One region of the Peribacillus sp. FSL K6-5616 genome, then DNA from elsewhere that is predicted to be linked to it. Evidence: riboswitches for the same ligand, from Rfam matches in the RefSeq annotation. Region 1 holds a riboswitch; each other region holds the start of a gene.
The links. Region 1 has a riboswitch for S-adenosylmethionine ahead of metK (methionine adenosyltransferase). Riboswitches for the same ligand answer to the same signal wherever they lie in the genome.
Positions count from the first base shown of each region.

Region 2: linked by a shared signal. The riboswitch ahead of mtnK (S-methyl-5-thioribose kinase) and the one ahead of metK (methionine adenosyltransferase) in region 1 are both predicted to bind S-adenosylmethionine.
Region 3: linked by a shared signal. The riboswitch ahead of MHB45_RS00315 (sugar ABC transporter substrate-binding protein) and the one ahead of metK (methionine adenosyltransferase) in region 1 are both predicted to bind S-adenosylmethionine.

Region 1 covers NZ_JBBOYT010000001.1:4,421,070-4,427,257, forward strand. Annotated here, with positions in the region: gene MHB45_RS21390 (gamma carbonic anhydrase) at 1-64, shown strand, start outside; gene metK (methionine adenosyltransferase) at 389-1,582, opposite strand; SAM riboswitch class I at 1,746-1,908, opposite strand; gene pckA (phosphoenolpyruvate carboxykinase (ATP)) at 2,338-3,924, shown strand; gene MHB45_RS21405 (nucleotide sugar dehydrogenase) at 4,662-5,963, opposite strand; gene MHB45_RS21410 (glycosyltransferase) at 6,005-6,188, opposite strand, start outside.
Region 2 covers NZ_JBBOYT010000001.1:2,622,112-2,628,299, reverse strand. Annotated here, with positions in the region: gene MHB45_RS12520 (lmo1851 family serine protease) at 1-516, shown strand, start outside; gene MHB45_RS12515 (LCP family protein) at 630-1,517, shown strand; gene mtnA (S-methyl-5-thioribose-1-phosphate isomerase) at 1,688-2,734, opposite strand; gene mtnK (S-methyl-5-thioribose kinase) at 2,749-3,951, opposite strand; SAM riboswitch class I at 4,030-4,183, opposite strand; gene MHB45_RS12500 (carbon-nitrogen family hydrolase) at 4,255-5,037, opposite strand; gene MHB45_RS12495 (pyridoxal phosphate-dependent aminotransferase) at 5,136-6,188, shown strand, end outside.
Region 3 covers NZ_JBBOYT010000001.1:58,389-64,576, forward strand. Annotated here, with positions in the region: gene MHB45_RS00310 (GTPase domain-containing protein) at 1-2,011, shown strand, start outside; SAM riboswitch class I at 2,106-2,211, shown strand; gene MHB45_RS00315 (sugar ABC transporter substrate-binding protein) at 2,327-3,439, shown strand; gene MHB45_RS00320 (sugar ABC transporter ATP-binding protein) at 3,496-4,998, shown strand; gene MHB45_RS00325 (ABC transporter permease) at 5,000-6,004, shown strand.

The DNA of each region.
Region 1 (6,188 bases):
ACGCATCGTACGCGAATACGCCGAAAAAGGCCAATACTATAAAACGGCGGAACGAATAAAGTAATGCACGAGCACTTGACTGAAAATTACGAGTATTTGCTCCAAACTCACGAGTAAATACTGAAACTCAGCATTGCACCAACTTCCGAGTAAATTCTGAAACTCACGAGTATTTCTCCAAATTCACGAGTAAATTGCTGAAACTCACGAGTATTTGCTCCAAACTCACGAGTATTTGCTCCAAATTCACGAGTATATTGCTCTAACTCACGAGTATGGCCCTTAAAGTTGAATTTCTTTGGGATTTCTTGAATTATTCCCGCAGACGGCTAAGTTAATCCATAAAAAAGGTGCCCCGCTAATAGCGGGACACCTTTTTTTATATGAATTACGCTTGTGCTTTTAATGTTTCTGCTTTGTCCGTGCGTTCCCATGGAAGATCGACATCTGTACGGCCGAAGTGTCCGTATGCAGCTGTTTGTTTGTAGATTGGGCGACGAAGGTCAAGCATTTTGATTATACCAGCTGGACGAAGGTCGAAGTTTGCGCGAACTAGGTCAACAAGGACTTCTTCGCTAACTGTACCAGTTCCGAACGTATCAATAGAGATCGATACAGGCTCTGCCACACCAATTGCGTATGCCAATTGAACTTCCGCTTTGTCGGCAAGGCCTGCTGCCACGATGTTTTTCGCAACGTAACGTGCAGCGTATGCAGCAGAACGGTCAACTTTAGTTGCATCCTTACCAGAGAATGCACCGCCGCCGTGACGAGCGTATCCGCCGTAAGTATCAACGATGATTTTACGTCCAGTAAGACCAGCATCCCCTTGAGGTCCGCCGATTACGAAACGGCCAGTCGGGTTGATGAAGTACTTAGTATCTGCATCGATCAACTCGGCTGGAACGACAGCTTTGATCACATGTTCTTTTAGATCGGCTTGAATTTGTTCAAGCGTAATTTCTGCATCATGCTGTGTAGAGATGACGATTGTATCTACACGTACAGGACGGTTATTCTCATCATATTCCACGGTTACCTGTGTTTTACCATCAGGGCGTAGGTAAGCAAGAGTTTCATCTTTACGAACTTGAGTCAAGCGGAATGAAAGTTTATGCGCCAATGAAATCGGAAGCGGCATAAGCTCTTCTGTTTCATTACAAGCGAATCCGAACATAAGACCTTGGTCCCCTGCACCGATTGCATCGATTTCTTCATCTGACATGTTTCCTTCACGAGCTTCCAATGCTTTATCGACACCAGCTGCGATATCGGCAGACTGCTCATCAATGGAACTCAAAACGGCACAAGTTTCAGCATCGAAACCGTATTTCGCACGTGTGTAGCCAATTCCTTTAACCGTATCACGAACGATACGCGGGATATCCACGTAAGCGGACGTTGTAATTTCACCAGCAACAAGTACAAGACCTGTAGTTACACTAGTTTCACACGCAACACGTGCATTTGCATCCTTAGCTAGGATAGCATCTAAAATGGAATCTGAAATCTGATCACAAATTTTGTCCGGATGGCCCTCTGTAACAGATTCAGAAGTAAATAGACGTTTCTTTGACATCATATTTCCTCCTTGGAAGTTAGTATGTTGTAGGCATAAGCCTGATTTTTACGGAACTCGTTTCCCTCATTAGTTTCAACTATAGACACAGAATTACTTATAAAAAACACAAAAACCTTCCCTGGCAAATGAGGAAAGGTTTAAAATTCTGTCTTCTATCCTTTCACTCTTATCGTTCAAGGGTTTTTTACCTTGCTCAGGTTAGCACCATCACCACTATTCCTTGAAGACCTTCGCTTTATTTTCGGCGATCGATCTTGGAGTCAAGTTCAATATGGCAGGTTGCTGGGTTTCAAAGGGCCTGTCCCTCCACCAACTCGGGATAAGAGAATCCGTACAATTTAAGATATTATCGTATCTGGCTGGAATTTGTCAATGCTTTTCTAAAAAGAACATTTCCACCCAGAATGGCGTTCATTTGAAAAAACATGTTGATACAACGTCCTAGAGGGGTTTACAACGCAAAATACGAATAGAAATGTTGTAAATTGCCATTAATAATAAAGTATTGAACATCGAAAAGGAACGACATCCTGACTTTCCCATTAGACATATATTGCTTACTAACTTCCTATTTAAATAAATTTTTCTTCATGAAAGTATATGCGATTATCCTGACTCGGTTCCTGCCGGATTAAAATGATTAATGCGGCTAGCTGAAAATAATCACAAATTAAAAGAAATAGTATAGACTAATTAAATGAATGTGTTATACTAATTGTAATCTAAAAACTCAAACAAAGGAAGGTACCTCATATATGAATTCTGTAGATGTTTCTAATGAGTTACACCAATTATTAACAGGAAACAATGTGCAAACTCAACTATCAGTTCCTCAATTGGTCGAAAAAGTACTTAGCAGAAATGAAGGCGTTTTAACATCAACCGGCGCGGTAAAAGCTGAAACTGGCAAATATACCGGTCGTTCACCTAAAGATAAATATATCGTGGAAGAAGCATCAGTTAAAGATAAAATCGATTGGGGTCCCGTGAACCGACCGATTTCCGAAGATGTGTTCAATAAACTATATAATAAAGTAGTTGACTACCTAAAAGCAAAAGAAGAGATTTTTGTTTTTAAAGGTTTCGCTGGTGCAGACGAATCATCACGTCTTCCCATCCGTGTTGTTAATGAATATGCTTGGCATAACCTTTTCGCCCATACTTTGTTCATCCGTCCAAACGAAGAGGAACTGAGAGGTCACGAAGCTGAATTCACGATCCTTTCTGCACCTAACTTCAAAGCGGACCCAGAAGTGGACGGAACTACATCCGAAACGTTCATCATCGTTTCTTTTGAACGCCGTACGATCCTGATCGGCGGAACGGAATATGCAGGAGAAATGAAAAAATCGATCTTCTCGATCATGAACTACTTACTTCCAGAGGCTGGAATCCTTCCAATGCATTGCTCTGCTAACGTAGGACGTGAAGGGGACGTCGCTTTATTCTTCGGACTGTCCGGTACAGGCAAAACAACTTTATCAGCAGACACTAGCCGTAAATTGATTGGCGATGACGAGCACGGCTGGTCTTCTAACGGCGTATTCAACATCGAAGGCGGCTGCTATGCGAAAACGATCAACCTTTCACGTGAAAAAGAACCGCAAATTTTCGATGCAATCCGTTTTGGTGCTGTATTGGAAAATGTTGTTGTCGATCCGGATACGCGTGTAGCGAACTATGATGACAGTTCATTGACTGAAAACACTCGTGCTGCTTACCAAATGCAAGCGATCGATAACATCGTGAACCCAAGTATTGCAGGACATCCAAATACAATCATTTTCTTAACAGCTGATGCTTCAGGCGTTCTGCCTCCAATCAGCAAGCTTTCCAAAGAACAGGCAATGTTCCACTTCCTAAGCGGATACACTAGTAAATTGGCTGGTACTGAAAGAGGCGTAACTTCTCCGGAAGCTACATTCTCCACTTGCTTCGGTTCACCATTCTTACCGCTTCCAGCTACACGCTATGCTGAGATGCTTGGTGATAAAATTGACGAGCACAATGCAAAGGTATATCTTGTCAACACAGGATGGACTGGCGGTGCATACGGAACTGGAAGCCGTATGAAACTTGCTTACACCCGTGCAATGGTACAAGCGGCGCTTGAAGGTGAATTAGCGAACATCGAAACGATCAAAGATGATATCTTCGGTTTGGATATCCCGCTTCATGTTCCTGGTGTTCCTGATGAAGTGCTTCAACCAATCAAGACTTGGGCAGATCCTGCCGCTTATAAAGAAGCAGCAACAGACCTTGCCGCACAATTCCGTGCAAACTTCAAGAAATTCAAAAGCGTTCCAAGTGAAATCGAAGAACTTGGCGGCCCGACAGCTTAATAAATTGTACACAAAAGGACCAAGCTCTTGCTTGGTCCTTTCAGTTTGTCGGCAAGAAATGTCACATCCCGAACCATGATTATGGATTACTTTATTAAGTGCCATGGAAGGGGAAATACCTCATCTACTGTCGAAGAAGTACCAAGTAACCCGAAATACGGCGGCTACGGTCGAAGTAACTACCATTAGCCCGAAATACGGCATCTTCGCTCGAACTTACTGCCATACAGCCCGAAATATGGCGGCTGCGCTCGAATTTACTGCCTTGCACCCGGAATACAAGTCTACTGTCGAATTCACTGCCATACAGCTCGAAATACGCCATCTGTGGTCGAAATTACTCCTTACCCGAATACACGTCTACTGTCGAATTCACTGCCATACAGCTCGAAATATGCCATCTGCTGACGAATTCACTGCCTTGCAAGCCCGAAATACGGCGGCTGCGCTCGAATTCTCACCCCTTGCAGCACGAAACACGGCGGCTGCGCTCGAATACTGCCTTATAACCCGAAATATGACGGCTGCGCTCGAATAATTGGCTAGCCGAGACTCTGCTAGGATGCTTGCGGTGAGGAGGCTTGACGTACAGGAAGCGGATCTGAAACCAACTGGATCGTTTCCACGTTCTGAAAGGACCACTTTCTTGCATGGTCCTTTTTTTCATTGGAAAAAGGGGCACTGTGATAGTCAGTGCCCCCTTAATCGTTATTCCGTTATCGATGTTGTCCAAATTTTTAGATGATCGCTTTATTCCTGTCTTTTTTCATGGACACCGTTTTGTATTGATATATATTACCCAGGTTGGCCACCGGGACATCTGTTTTAGTTGCATCAATGCAATTGCGTGTATCCAGAATCAATTTATTGCTCATGAGATTCGATAGCTTATCATAATCCATCTGTTTAAATTCATCATGGTCAGTCAGGATAAGTATCAAGTCGGCATCATTTACAGCGTCTTCCACTGATACGACTGGCATCTTTCCAGATTTGACATGCGGGTCATGCAAGGCTACATCCATGTTTTCCATTCCCATCAAGATATTGACGACATCAATGGCGGGACTTTCACGAATATCATCTACATTTCCTTTGTATGCTAGACCGAAAACAGCTACTTTTGGCTTCCGGATCCCCTCTAGCATCATCCTTACGGAATTAACGATGTAATAAGGCATCGATACGTTGGTATCACGGGCCAATTTAATGATTCTCGCATACTCCGGTGCCTTTGCAACGACGAAATACGGATCGACCGCTAAACAATGGCCGCCAACTCCTGGTCCTGGTTGGTGTATATTGACACGAGGGTGTTTGTTTGCCATCGATATGACATCCAAAACATTGATGTCCAGCTCGAAACAGATTTTCGTCAGCTCATTCGCAAGGGCGATATTGACATCCCTGAAGGTGTTTTCCATCAGTTTGGACATTTCAGCCGTTTTCGCATCGGTCTGAATGATCTCCCCTTGAACGAAGGTTTTGTAAACAAGACTTCCTTTATATGAGCATGTTTCGGTGATGCCCCCGACGATACGGTTATTATGAACCAACTCTTCAAGAATCCTTCCAGGTAAAACGCGTTCCGGACAATGTACGAGGAAAATGTCTTTTCCGATGGTAAGGCCCGTCCTCTCGATCATCGGTTTAATATGATCATCCATGCTTCTTGGCGCTATCGTCGATTCGATAATGATGACATTCCCTTTTTTGATAAAAGGAAGAATGTTTGAGGTTGCATCCATGACATGTGTTAAATCACAGGATTGGTGCATGTCCTTTTTATTTGGTGTAGGCACCGCGATGATGAAAACATCCGCATGTTCCGGGCTTAACGCAGCTCGGAACTTATTGGAAGCAATCACTTCTTCTAATACCTCATCCAATCCAGGTTCTTCGATATGGAGCCTGCCGCTATTCAAATTGGAAATAATTTCAGGATGGATATCCACGCCGACAACATCGACACCGTATTTCGCAAACATTAAAGAAGTTGGAAGTCCGATATAACCAAGTCCGATTGTACAAAGTTTCATATAAACCACTCCTATCTATTTTTCTGCTGCACTCAAATTTGTTAGGCTGTTTGATAGATTTCGATAAAGATTTCCTTCTCTTGTTTCCAATTGTATTTTTGTCGCGCCTTCAGGCAGTTTTGGCTCATTTCCGCCCTTTTTTCAGGGTGCTTCAATAAGTAATTGACACCTTCTGCAATTGATTTTGGATCATGCGAATCGACACACACACCGATTTTTTCCGTA
Region 2 (6,188 bases), 1.8 Mb from region 1:
TCTGAAATCGTTGCAGCGGCTGTCAGTGAGTCTGCGGACATTCCATTGATCGGTGTCAAGTCATTTGGGAAAGGGACAGTTCAGACTGCCGAAGACTTTGAAGATGGATCTAACTTCAAATATACGGCAGCTAAATGGTTGACTCCTGAAGGCAATTGGATTCATAAAAAAGGGATCAAGCCGGATATTACTGTGAAGCTTCCTGATTATGCCAGCCTTCCGTACATTTCGCCTGACAAGGAATTGAAAGCATCCGATTCTTCGAGTGAAGTGAAAGCGGCTGAAGAGATGCTGAAGGAAGCAGGCCATGATCCGGGTAAGATAGATGGATTCTTTGATGAAGCAACCACGAATGCGGTAACAGCATTCCAAAGGGAACAAAAAATTAAAGAAACCGGCACCATTAAGGATGATACTACCGTGAAATTGATGCAGGTCATCCAGGAGAAAATCCTTAAGAACGACACACAAGTGAAAAAGGCAGTGGAAGTATTAAAGAAAGAAATCAATAAATGATTTTGACCGAAAAGCCTGTCAGCGAATATCGTTGGCAGGCTTTTTTGTCGTTTCATGCATAGGATTCCAAAATTAGGCAGAGAATAGGGGTAATTTTCCGATGAGGTGAGGTAATGAAAGAAAAGGTATGGTTCATATATCTATTGGTCTTGATTCTGGCAGGCTGCACCTATGCGCCTTTACCCAAACAAAATGGAAATGAAGGTACGGAAAAAAAACTAACCAATGAAGAGACTAAGGAAAGCGATAAAATATTTCTGTTAATTGGTGTTGACACAAGGGGAGAGCAAAAATCTCGATCAGATGCGATTATCCTGGCAAAATACTTTCCTGAGCAGGAAAAACTGAAGCTGGCTTCCATTATGCGTGATAGTTATGTGAAAATCCCCGGGAATAAATCAGGATATGACAAAATAAATGCTGCTTATTATTATGGTGGAAGGGAATTGCTCAAGAAAACCATACAGGAAAACTTCGATGTCAAGGTCGATCATGTAGCGGTAATCGACTTCCAAGGATTTGTGAAGATGGTGGATTTACTTGCCCCTGAGGGGGTGGCGGTGAATGTGGATCAGGAAATCATAGATGATATGAGCATCCAAGCAAGCGTCGGTAAAAATGTTTTACATGGTGAGGAAATATTGAAATATGTCCGTTTTAGACATGATGATGAAAGTGATTTTGGTAGGGTTGAGCGTCAACAAGAAGTAATGGTTCAATTAAAAACAGCGTTTATAAATCAAATCTCATCCTTCGAAGGGATGGCAGCCCTTCCTAGCATCATCGAACAAGGACTATCGTACTTGGATACGGATATTGGTCTGAAAACAATAATGGAAATGGGACCAAAAGCCGTTTTCCATACACCGGACACCGTCGAAACCCTAAGGGTTCCAGTGGAAGGAAGCTTTAAAGATGAAACATATCCCCAGTCCGGAGCCGTTTTGGAAATGGACTGTACAGAAAATAAAAAGGCACTTCAGGAGTTCTTTTCAAAATAATAAGAATGTCCAATTATCTTTTATTATCGAAGACATCCTTATACTGAAGATGTTCGAAATTTAATATTGTATTATAGACCTCGCAAGAATAATCTTAATTCGATCACCTTTAAAAAACGAGAGGGATAAGAAAACCTTCTCGTTTTTTATCACCAATAAAGGAACCTGGATCAATTAACAAAATGCGGAATGTTTTTGATGAAATCCGGTGTTATGATGCCATTTTCGGTAATGATGCTTGTAATTAGATGATTCGGTGTAACGTCAAAGGCTGGATTGAAAGTCTTCACGTTTTCCGGAGCGATCCTTACACCTTGAATGAAGGTGATTTCCGCTTCATTCCGTTCTTCGATCGGGATGGATGTGCCGGATTCGATGGACAGGTCGAATGTGCTTGATGGTGCGGCCACATAAAAGGGGATACCAAAGTGCTTGGCTAATATGGCCAATCCCAATGTCCCGATTTTATTGGCTGTATCTCCATTGGCCGCAATCCTGTCGGCCCCGACGATAATTCCATTTATCCGTTTCTGGTGAATCGTATGGGCAGCCATATTATCAGAAATTAAGGTGACATCAACTCCCGCTTGCATCAATTCCCAAGCCGTCAAACGCGCCCCTTGCAGGACAGGCCTTGTTTCACATGCGTAAACTTTTAGCGGAAAGTCCCTTTCTTTAGCGAGGTGGAAGGGAGCCAAGGCTGTGCCATACCGAGCTGTGGCAATTCCCCCAGCGTTACAATGTGTTAGAATGGAATCTCCTCTAGTGAAGAGGGATAAACCATGTTCCCCGATTTTCCTGCACATTTCTTCATCTTCAGCAAAGATGGCTTTAGCCTCCGATACAAGGGCTTCTTTGGCAGTTGAAATGCTTTGAGCAGCCTGCAAGGTGTTCTCCATCCTCTTTAACGCCCAAAAAAGGTTGACTGCAGTTGGCCGTGAAGATGCGAGTTTTTCAATGTGCCTCGTTACATTTTTCTTGAATTCCCCTAATTCAGAGGTTGTTTCCTGTTTGGCACCAAGTGCAACACCAAATGCTGCCGTCAGTCCAATTGCAGGGGCACCGCGAACCTTTAATGTCAAAATGCTGTCATATACATCATCAACAGAATGAAGTTCAATAAATTCAGTTATGGAAGGAAGGGCTTGTTGATTTAATAATGTAATATGGGTATCAGCCCATTGTACCGAATATGGTAAGGGTGCTAGTGTAGTCATGTGCAGGTCTCCTTTTAAATGGTTGAGTAAGATGGCAGTGTCCGTTGCTTCAACGCTTCAATGAGGGCTGGAACATCCAATTCCTCCCGTTTTTTAATTAAAAAAGTACCGATTTCCAATGTTGACGTTTTGGCTGCGATCCTTGATACTTTATCTTCAATGACGTTTAAATCGGCAACATGGGAAAGGCCAATGGTTCGCCGAATCAGTTCACAGCCTGCAAAACCGAATGCATCTTTTTTGAATTTTGTCAGCAAATAAGGCAGATACCCTTTTACATGGCGGAATGGGCTTTTATTTTGGGCTTCCCATAATTCGGTATAAGTTTCTTCAAAGGCATTCCAAAATTCATGAAGGTGTGAGAAAATCTCTTCCTTACCAGCGCCATTTCGTGTAATTGCCTGAAAAAGAAGGTTGGCGGTGTATTGACCAAGGTCAAAACCAACGGGCCCATAAAAAGCGAATTCCGGGTCGATAACCTTTGTTTCAGTTTCACTTGCAAATATACTTCCAGTATGTAAATCTCCATGAAGTAAGGCTTCCTGCTCGGTTTCAAAGCTTTGTTTCAGCTTAGCGACCTCAAGTATCACTTCTTGATCATTCCATATATTTTTGGCGGCATCAGTCAATTCCACCTCGAAATCTCCCGGGAGTTCCTCAAAAAATGGATCCGTGAAAATAAAGACCTCAGTTATTTTGCAGAGTTCGGGATTCGTGAAATGTCGGGCCACTTCCTTTTTCGCGGATGGTTCTAAATGATAATCGGATGTATAAAATGCAGTCTTCGCAACATATTCACCAATATGCTGTGAAAGCAATGGATATGAATCGCCATCAATCAATCCTGTTCTAACGATTTTCAAGTGCGATAAATCCTCCATGACTGTGATGGCAAGCTGTTCATCCGAATAGTAAACTTGCGGTACGAATTCGGGGCAATAACTTCTGAAATGAATCAGCGCATTCGCTTCAATGGCTGCCCTTTTCAATGTCAGCGGCCAGCTTTCACCAAGTACCTTGGCATAAGGGACCGCTTGTTTGATTATTATACCTTTGTTTGTGACCGTGTCTGTAATATGAAAAACATAATTTAAGTTTCCATCGCCGATTTCATTACATTTCAAATTTGCATCCGCATTGACCAACCCAAGTTTTTTTGCAAGAGTTATAGCTGTTTCGTTTGTCAATCTCTTAAAATTTGAATGGTTTTGAGTCATTCTTTTCCCCTCCAGATTCAAAATAAGAATAAAAAAGCCTCTTTCATATAGAAAGAGGCAGAAGTTTTGGCTTCGGACCTCTTATCTTCCAGAAAATGAATTCTGGTGGAATTAGCACCGTGCTCTGTGGATTTAATAATCCGGCGGAGAATCCGCCCCATTTCACAATGGTATTACAGTCGGTTGCTGGGCTTCATAGGGCCTTTATCCCTCAGCCTGCTCTTGATAAGAGTAAATGTTTTCTGAAATTTTAATCTTCGGGAAAATAATATCAACTTTTTAAATAGTTTGTCAATGGGTAAATTAATAAAAATCAGGACGGCGATCTTCGAATACAGGTATTTTGTTACGTGCTTCCGTAACTTTGTTGAAGTCCAAGGTGCCTGTCAATAGTTCGTTTCCTTCTCCGGCTTCACTTATGATATTCCCCCATGGATCAATAATCAAGGAATGACCCGCAAATATATTATTGACATCCGAGCCTGTACGATTAACGGCTACAACATAGGCTTGGTTCTCGATGGCACGGCTTATCAATAAAGCTCTCCAGTGATCGAGTCTCGGCTTTGGCCATTCAGCCGTAACGAACAGAACTTCCGCGCCTTGAACGGTATGGGCTCGCTGCCATTCAGGGAAACGAATGTCATAACAAATGAACCCGGCACATATTTTTTCATCAAGAGTAAATAAACCATCTTTTTCACCTGGCTGCAGGAAATGATGTTCATCCATTAATTGAAATAAGTGAAGCTTATCATATTCTTTAATGAGCTTTCCGTGTTTATCGATGATGATCATGGTGTTATAGATTCCCTTGCTTGTTTTTTTCGCAATGGAACCGCCGATGATGTGAATCTGGTGTTTCTGTGCCTGTGTTTTAAGAAATTCAATCGTTTTTTCTGCCTCTTGATCAGCAATCTCATTCAGCCTGGTCAAGTCGTATCCGGTTGTCCAAAGCTCTGGTAATATGACGATATCGGGTTCGGACCGAGCTGCTTTTTCCATCCATTGCTCTGCAACCTGAAAATTGATATCTGGTTGCCCGAAGGCTATATCCATTTGAATACAAGTTATTTTCCACTTCATCGTTAAAACCCCCACACGTAAAAAATGCTTTACAAGACTACGATAAACATATATCATTTGTGACTAGAATTTCAAGAAATTTCAGAGAAGGTGTATAAATGGTGCAATTCGAAAAATCCGGACTGCTTCAGGACCTGCCCAAGCAGTTTTTTGCTTCACTGGTCGCAAAAGTCAATGCAATCACGGAACAAGGACATGATGTCATTAATTTAGGCCAGGGAAACCCTGATCAGCCGACGCCGGAACATATCGTCAAAAGTTTGCAGTCTGCTGCTGAAAAAACGATTAATCATAAATATTCGCCATTCCGGGGACATCAATATTTAAAAGATGCTGCTGCCGTCTTTTATGAACGAGAATACGGTGTCAAGCTGGATCCGAATAGTGAAGTGGCGATTCTCTTCGGGGGCAAGGCAGGTCTTGTCGAACTTCCGCAGTGTTTATTGAATCCAGGTGATACGATCCTTGTTCCAGATCCCGGCTATCCGGATTATCTTTCCGGTGTTGTTTTAGCCCAGGCAAAGACCGAACTGATGCCCTTGACAGAAGAAAATGATTTTCTTCCGAAATACGATGACATACATAAAGAAGTTCTTGATAAAGCCAAAATGATGTTCTTGAATTATCCGAATAATCCCACAGGCGCTTCTGCAAATGAAAGTTTCTTTGATGAAACCGTCTCCTTTGCAAAAGAACATTCAATATGTGTGGTCCATGATTTTGCCTATGGGGCGATAGGATTCGACGGAAAAAAACCGATAAGTTTTCTGCAGGCGGAGGGAGCGAAGGATGTAGGAGTTGAAATATACACTCTATCGAAAACATACAATATGGCAGGGTGGAGAGTCGGCTTCGCAGTGGGCAATAAGAGTGTAATAGAAGCTCTTGAACTATTACAAGACCATCTTTATGTGAGTCTTTTCCCGGCGATACAAGAAGCTGCGGCAAGCGCTTTGCTTGACTCACAGACCTGTGTAGAGCAGTTAGTGCAGATGTACGAGGGGCGAAGGAATGTTTTCATTGAGGGATTGAGGGCCATCGGCTGGGATGTCAAAGCTCCAGCGGCATCGTTTTTTGCCTGGCTCAAAGTACCTGAAGGTTTTACGTCCGAGAGTTTTGCGGACTATTTATTAACGCATGCCCATGTAGCT
Region 3 (6,188 bases), 4.4 Mb from region 1:
CATCGAATTGAACCATGCGGATGTATGGGATGAGCTTTCCGTCTATTACAGGGATGCGTATGCAGGTCTGTTAGAAGGAACGCATCTAATCAAAGAATTAAGTCCTGTCGTGCCAAGGTTGCTGGAAAACTGGCTCAAAATCGCAGACGGGGAGCTTTCGCTGTTTGCGGCGGCATCCACGTTGTCCTGGAATGAAATCTTCCCGGATACGGTCAATGCGCTGGTCATTCAGGATGCAGAGAGCCTGCTTTCGAAATCGCCTAAATTGGGAGGCGGACTGGAAGCGGGAGAGAAACTGTTCAATTCCATTATCCAGTGGGCTGAAGATAATGATTTAAGGGTTGGCAATAAGCTTAAATGGATGGTGGAGGGGCTTAAGGATACCAGGAATTTCAATCTCCTTCTTGCAGGAAGTACAGGAAATGGCAAGACATCCTTTATTCAGTCAATCGTTGGCGAGAGCATTGCTGCTGAGGACCACTCTTCCCTAGTAAGTGTCAAAGATGGGGATGATTTGGAAATCCTTGAAATTACCGATACAGATAGCAAAGTTGTCGAGGAGCTAACTGATTTGGATGAAACACGCCGTCAGCGCGGGACTATTGTCGATGTGACAATCATCAGTGACTACCTAAGAAATAATCATCTGCGGTTATTGGATACACCGGGGTTCCATGGGGAACAAAGCGTGGAATCCGATTTCCAAGGCTATTTACATGGCAGTGATGGCCTGATGTTCGTTCTTGACGCCCGGGCTCCTTTCACCGGCAGCGAAAGGGATCTGTTATTGGAAATTCAAATGATGGCTCCGAAACTGCCGATCCATTTCCTATTAAATAAAATGGATACGATATACAGTGATCAGGTCGCAGTCCGGATGGAAGACGAAACATGGGATAAAGTGAATGCATATTTCCCGAATGCGAAAGTGTTCGCTTTCTCCAAACATTATGACAGCAGGCAGCAATTGAAGGACCTTTCAGCCTTCCTTCAATCGAATTATCAAGATGATAATTGGAAGGAAAGAAGATCTGAAAAAATCCTGGCATTCATTCGTAAAACTTTATCTTATCTATTAGAAAAACGGACAGCCAATGAGCGGAAATGCGAGCATTCCATCTCTTGGAATGAGCAGATGGAAGTCAAACTGAATGGAGCGGTCAATCAACTGGCTGATCTGGAAAAAGAAAAAAGTGAAAATATCATAAGGTCGTATCGTTCGCTTAAGGACGAAGTGAAAAGTCAGCTTTATTCAAAAATTCCTGAATTACTGAGGGATTGCTCTAAATCGTTAACGGAAAGCAGTGATTTCAGTCAGGTCCATGTACAGTTAAACCAGGAAATGAATGAGCGGATTCAAAACTTCATTTCTGACAAGATCATGCCTCAATATTACCGTTCTCTTCAAGACTGGATTGCCAGTTCCCAAATGGAGTTCTCACAAAGCCAGCAGTTCATGGATGAGATGAGTGCCGGATTCAATGAATTATACAAAGAAGAACGGATTACACTGGCAGGTGACTTCAGGGTGTTGGATGACTGGCGCCGTGATGCCGACCGGATGACAAGCAGTATCCGCATCGAAAACGTTAATATCCTTTTGCGCAGGACTCCATCACAATTGCTGCTTAAAGGAGCAGGGAAGCTATTTGGGGCGATACCGCAAAATAAGGCCAATATGTACAATCGTTACAAGAAATACCTGGAAAGTGAAGATTACCTGGATGTTGCCGAAATGATCACGGAACGTTTCCTAACCCAATTTGGATTGTTTGAAAAATCATTGGATCGGGACATCTCACTTTTCTATCGCAGTTCATTTGCCTTACTTCAAAAAACGATAGAGCAGACGCAGACTGAAATAAAAGACTACCAGGCTGCATTGGAGCATATGAAAGAAAATCCGGAAGTTTACCGTGATCCGATCACGTTGTTCGAAGTGAAATTAAGGCAGTTGGAGAGGCTTGAAAAAATCGAGAAAAAGCGTCTAGCCCAGCTTCAAAGAAAATAAAAATAACGGGAAACATTTCAAATATTCAAAAATCTATTGACTTTACGACTATATCCCTATAAAGTGATAATTACGAAAACGTAACACAATATATCTCTTATCAAGAGTGGCGGAGGGACTGGCCCTAAGATGCCCAGCAACCGTTCCATTAGGAATTGGTGCTAAATCCTGCAAAACAGAAATGTTTTGACAGATAAGAGAGGGACAAGTCTGCAAAACAGCCGATTAAACCTCTCTATATTAGAGAGGTTTTTATTTTGGGATTTACACCGACTTATCTGATAAGACTAATGAGAAAACATGGAGGGAAACAAGATGAGAAGGTCTATTAAAGGGATATTCATTTCTGCCATCGCTTCGGCTTTGCTTTTAACGGGTTGCTCTGCAGGGCAGAGTTCCACAGAATCGAAGAAAGAAGAAAAAGTATCATTTGAAAATGTCCCGGAGAGATTTGCTGATGGCGATGGAGCCAAAATCAAGGTGATCCGTAAAATTGGCGGTGATGATCATACTGCCCAATACCTGGCGGGGGCGAAAGAAGAAGGAGAAGCACTGGGGTTTCAAGTGGATACGTACACAGCCAATGGTGATACGGCTAAATTCCATGATGCGATAGCACAAGCTTTGGAGGAAGATTACGACGGCTATATCATTTCACATGGTGATGATGCCGCAACTGTAAATGACGTTCAGAAGTTGGTTGATGCAGGTAAAAGCGTTGTCACATTCGATTCAATAAGCGACCTATCTAAAATAGAGGGCGTGACATTAACTTCACAAGATGATGAAGCGCTGGCAACACTGGCTTTCGATAAACTGATAAAAGAACAGAAAGGTGAAGCGGCAATTGCATATCTTTGGGTGGATGGCTTTCCTCCAATGGTAAGAAGAAATGCAGTTTATCAGGAAAAATTAAAAGAAAATCCTGGGATTAAAGAAGTCGAAAGATTCGGAGTGGCATCCGCTGATACTTCGGTGCAGACACAAAATGCTGTAGCTGCAATGCTGAATAAATACCCTAAAGGTAAATTGGACGCCATTTTCGCAACATGGGATGCCTTTGCTATCGGTGCAGCCCGGGCGATTAAAGAAGCGGGCCGCGATGAAGTGAAGATATATGGAATTGATGTTTCGAATGCAGATCTCCAAGAGATCCAATCGGCTGATAGCTCATGGTCCTACACGGCAGCAGTCGATCCCAAGTTGATCGGTGCAGTGAATATGAGGATATTGGCTAAAAAATTAGCTGGCGAAGAAACGCCGCAAACATATGATTTGGAGGCATCACTTATTTCGCAAAAGCAAATCCAAGCTTCAAAAGAAGCGGTAAACATGGCAAACCTGTCTGATATTGTCGATGGCTGGGGTGTATCGACGGAATTTGAAGAAGATTGGATGAAGGTTTTGAAAGATCATTATAAAAAATAAAAAGAGACACTCTCTTTCCAGCGAAGGGAGTGTCTGTTCTATAAGGGGGAATGGACATGGGCAAGCAACTAGAAATGAAGAAGATTTCGATTGAATTTCCGGGGGTGAAGGCGCTGAGTGATGTTGATTTTTCCGTACAATCAGGAACAGCCCACGCATTGGTCGGTGCAAACGGAGCAGGGAAATCGACGTTAATGAAAGTTTTATCGGGAGCCCATGTTCATTATTCAGGTGACATTTTTATTGATGGGATGAAGCGGGATATCCGCTCGCCAAAAGCTGCTCAGGAACAGGGCATTCAAATAGTTTATCAGGAAGTGGATACCGCCCTCATCCCTTATTTAACAGTTGGGGAAAATGTAATGTTGAATGATATGGTCCAAAACATGGGGAAAAAACAAAGGGTACAATGGAAAGAACTGCACAACAAAGCCACTTCTATTCTTGAAGATATGAAAATTCATGTCCCTTCGAAAAAGCTGGTTAGAGATCTTACCTTGGCTGAAAAACAGATGGTCCTGATAGCAAGAGCCGTTTCGACAGAATGCAAATTCCTGATTCTCGACGAGCCAACTGCTCCGTTAAGTCATACGGAGACGACGGAACTTTTTCGAATTGTAAATGAATTAAAGCAAAAAGGCGTGGCAATCATTTTCATTTCACATCGTCTGCCTGAGATTTTTGAAATCTGTGAGGAAATTACGATCATGAGGAATGGGGAGCGTGTCACTTGTCGAAAAATCGAGGACATAACCCGTACCGAAGTGGTAGAGAACATGCTCGGGAAAACCATGGATGAACAGTTTCCTGAAGTGAATGCTTCGATTGGAGACGTAATTCTGGAAGTGAACGGATTGTCAGATGCCGAGAAAGTTAAGAATGTCAGTCTGAATATTAAAGCAGGCGAGATAATCGGCTTGGCTGGGTTGGTCGGGGCTGGGAAAACGGAGCTATGTAAAACCCTTTTCGGTCATACGTCCATCACAGCGGGTGAAGTCATCCTGAATGGTCGAAAGCTTTCTCTGAAATCACCGCATGAAGCAGTAAAAAGCGGGCTGGCACTTGTACCTGAGGAACGCAGGAAAGAAGGGGTCCTTGTACAGGAATCAGTCTCGGCAAACTTGACTGCAGCCAGTCTCGGAAAATTCTGCAAAACATTCAGTATCGTCGATCGTAAGGCGGAAAAGGAAAAGGCGAAGGAAACGATCGCAAGTCTCGGCATTAAAACTCCTTCAGGGGAAGTGAAGGTCGAAAACCTATCCGGTGGTAACCAGCAAAAAGTTGCCATTGGAAAATGGCTTATGGCAGATGCGGATGTATACATATTCGATGAACCAACGAAAGGGGTCGATGTCGGAGCCAAGAAGGATATATTCGAATTGATTGCAAAGCTTGCAAGGAATGGAAAAGCGATCATTTATGCATCCTCCGAGCTTTCCGAAATCATGGGCATTACCAACCGGACCTATGTGTTATATGACGGGAGCACTGTCATCGAATTAGAAACAAGCAAAACGAATGAAGAAGAACTACTATTCTATTCAACAGGAGGTAAATAGGATGAGCATACCCATTCCTGTTACACAGACAGCGAAAGCGAAGAAAAAGGTGGAACTATTCGACTTTTTCTATAAATACGGCACAATATTGACGATTATCATTCTGATTGGAATTTTCGCCGTATCCAATCCATCTTTCATCCAAACGTCTAACCTGATAAACATCCTGCGTTCCATTTCAATCGTGACCATCATTGCGATCGGCATTACGATATCACTGACCGTGGATGGCTTCGACCTTTCCGTGGGCTCCGTCGCATCATTGGCCAATGCCATCGTCATCTCGATGTTTGTCTGGTTTTCCCAGGATACATTCATCGCCATATTAGCTGCGGTCGGTGCCTCACTTTTCGTAGGGGCTTTGAATTCATTCATGATCGTTAAATTAAGAATTCCCGACATGCTGATGACATTGGCTACCATGTTCATTATTCAGGGAATTGCCCTTACTTATACAAAAGGGGCCACGGTTTCGCAAAATATGGTCATGCCCGACGGGACATTCGCAACAGGACTGATCAGCCCGTTTTTCGCCAAAATTGGCCAAGTACCATGGATAATCCTGATCATGGCCGTCATTGTGATAGCGACCCATATCTTTTTGACTTATACGAAGCACGGTCGTTATATGTACATTATTGGGGGGAATAAGGAAGCAGCGAGACTTTCTGGGATATCGGTTAATAAATACAAAATACTTGCCTATCTGATTTCAGCTCTATTTGCTGCAATCGGGGGAATTGTCCTTGCTTCAAGGGTCATGACATCGGAAATCAATTCAGGATCCCCCTATTTAATGGATGCCGTTGCAGCAGCCTTCATTGGTTCCTCCGTTTTAGGAGCGGGAAAACCGAATGCCTTTGGAACCTTCATCGGTGCAGTCCTGATCGGAATCCTTCAAAATGGGCTGATCATGATGTCCGTTCCGTATTACGCGATGGATATCGTCAAAGGAACAGTGCTGGCCCTTGCGCTCGCGGTAACCTATTACAAGCAAAAACATTAAAATGTATTCGTGCGTTACTCTACAAAAATCCAAAAAAATCCTGTTGTAATGCAACAGGATTTTTCCTTTTTAAAAAGGGATGGGTTAAGGAGATCGTCATTATTTTACTTACGCTAAAATGGTGGCAGGAGCACTTTTTGAACCCTCATTGTTGGAGTATAAAGATTGACCGCAATTGTAATTT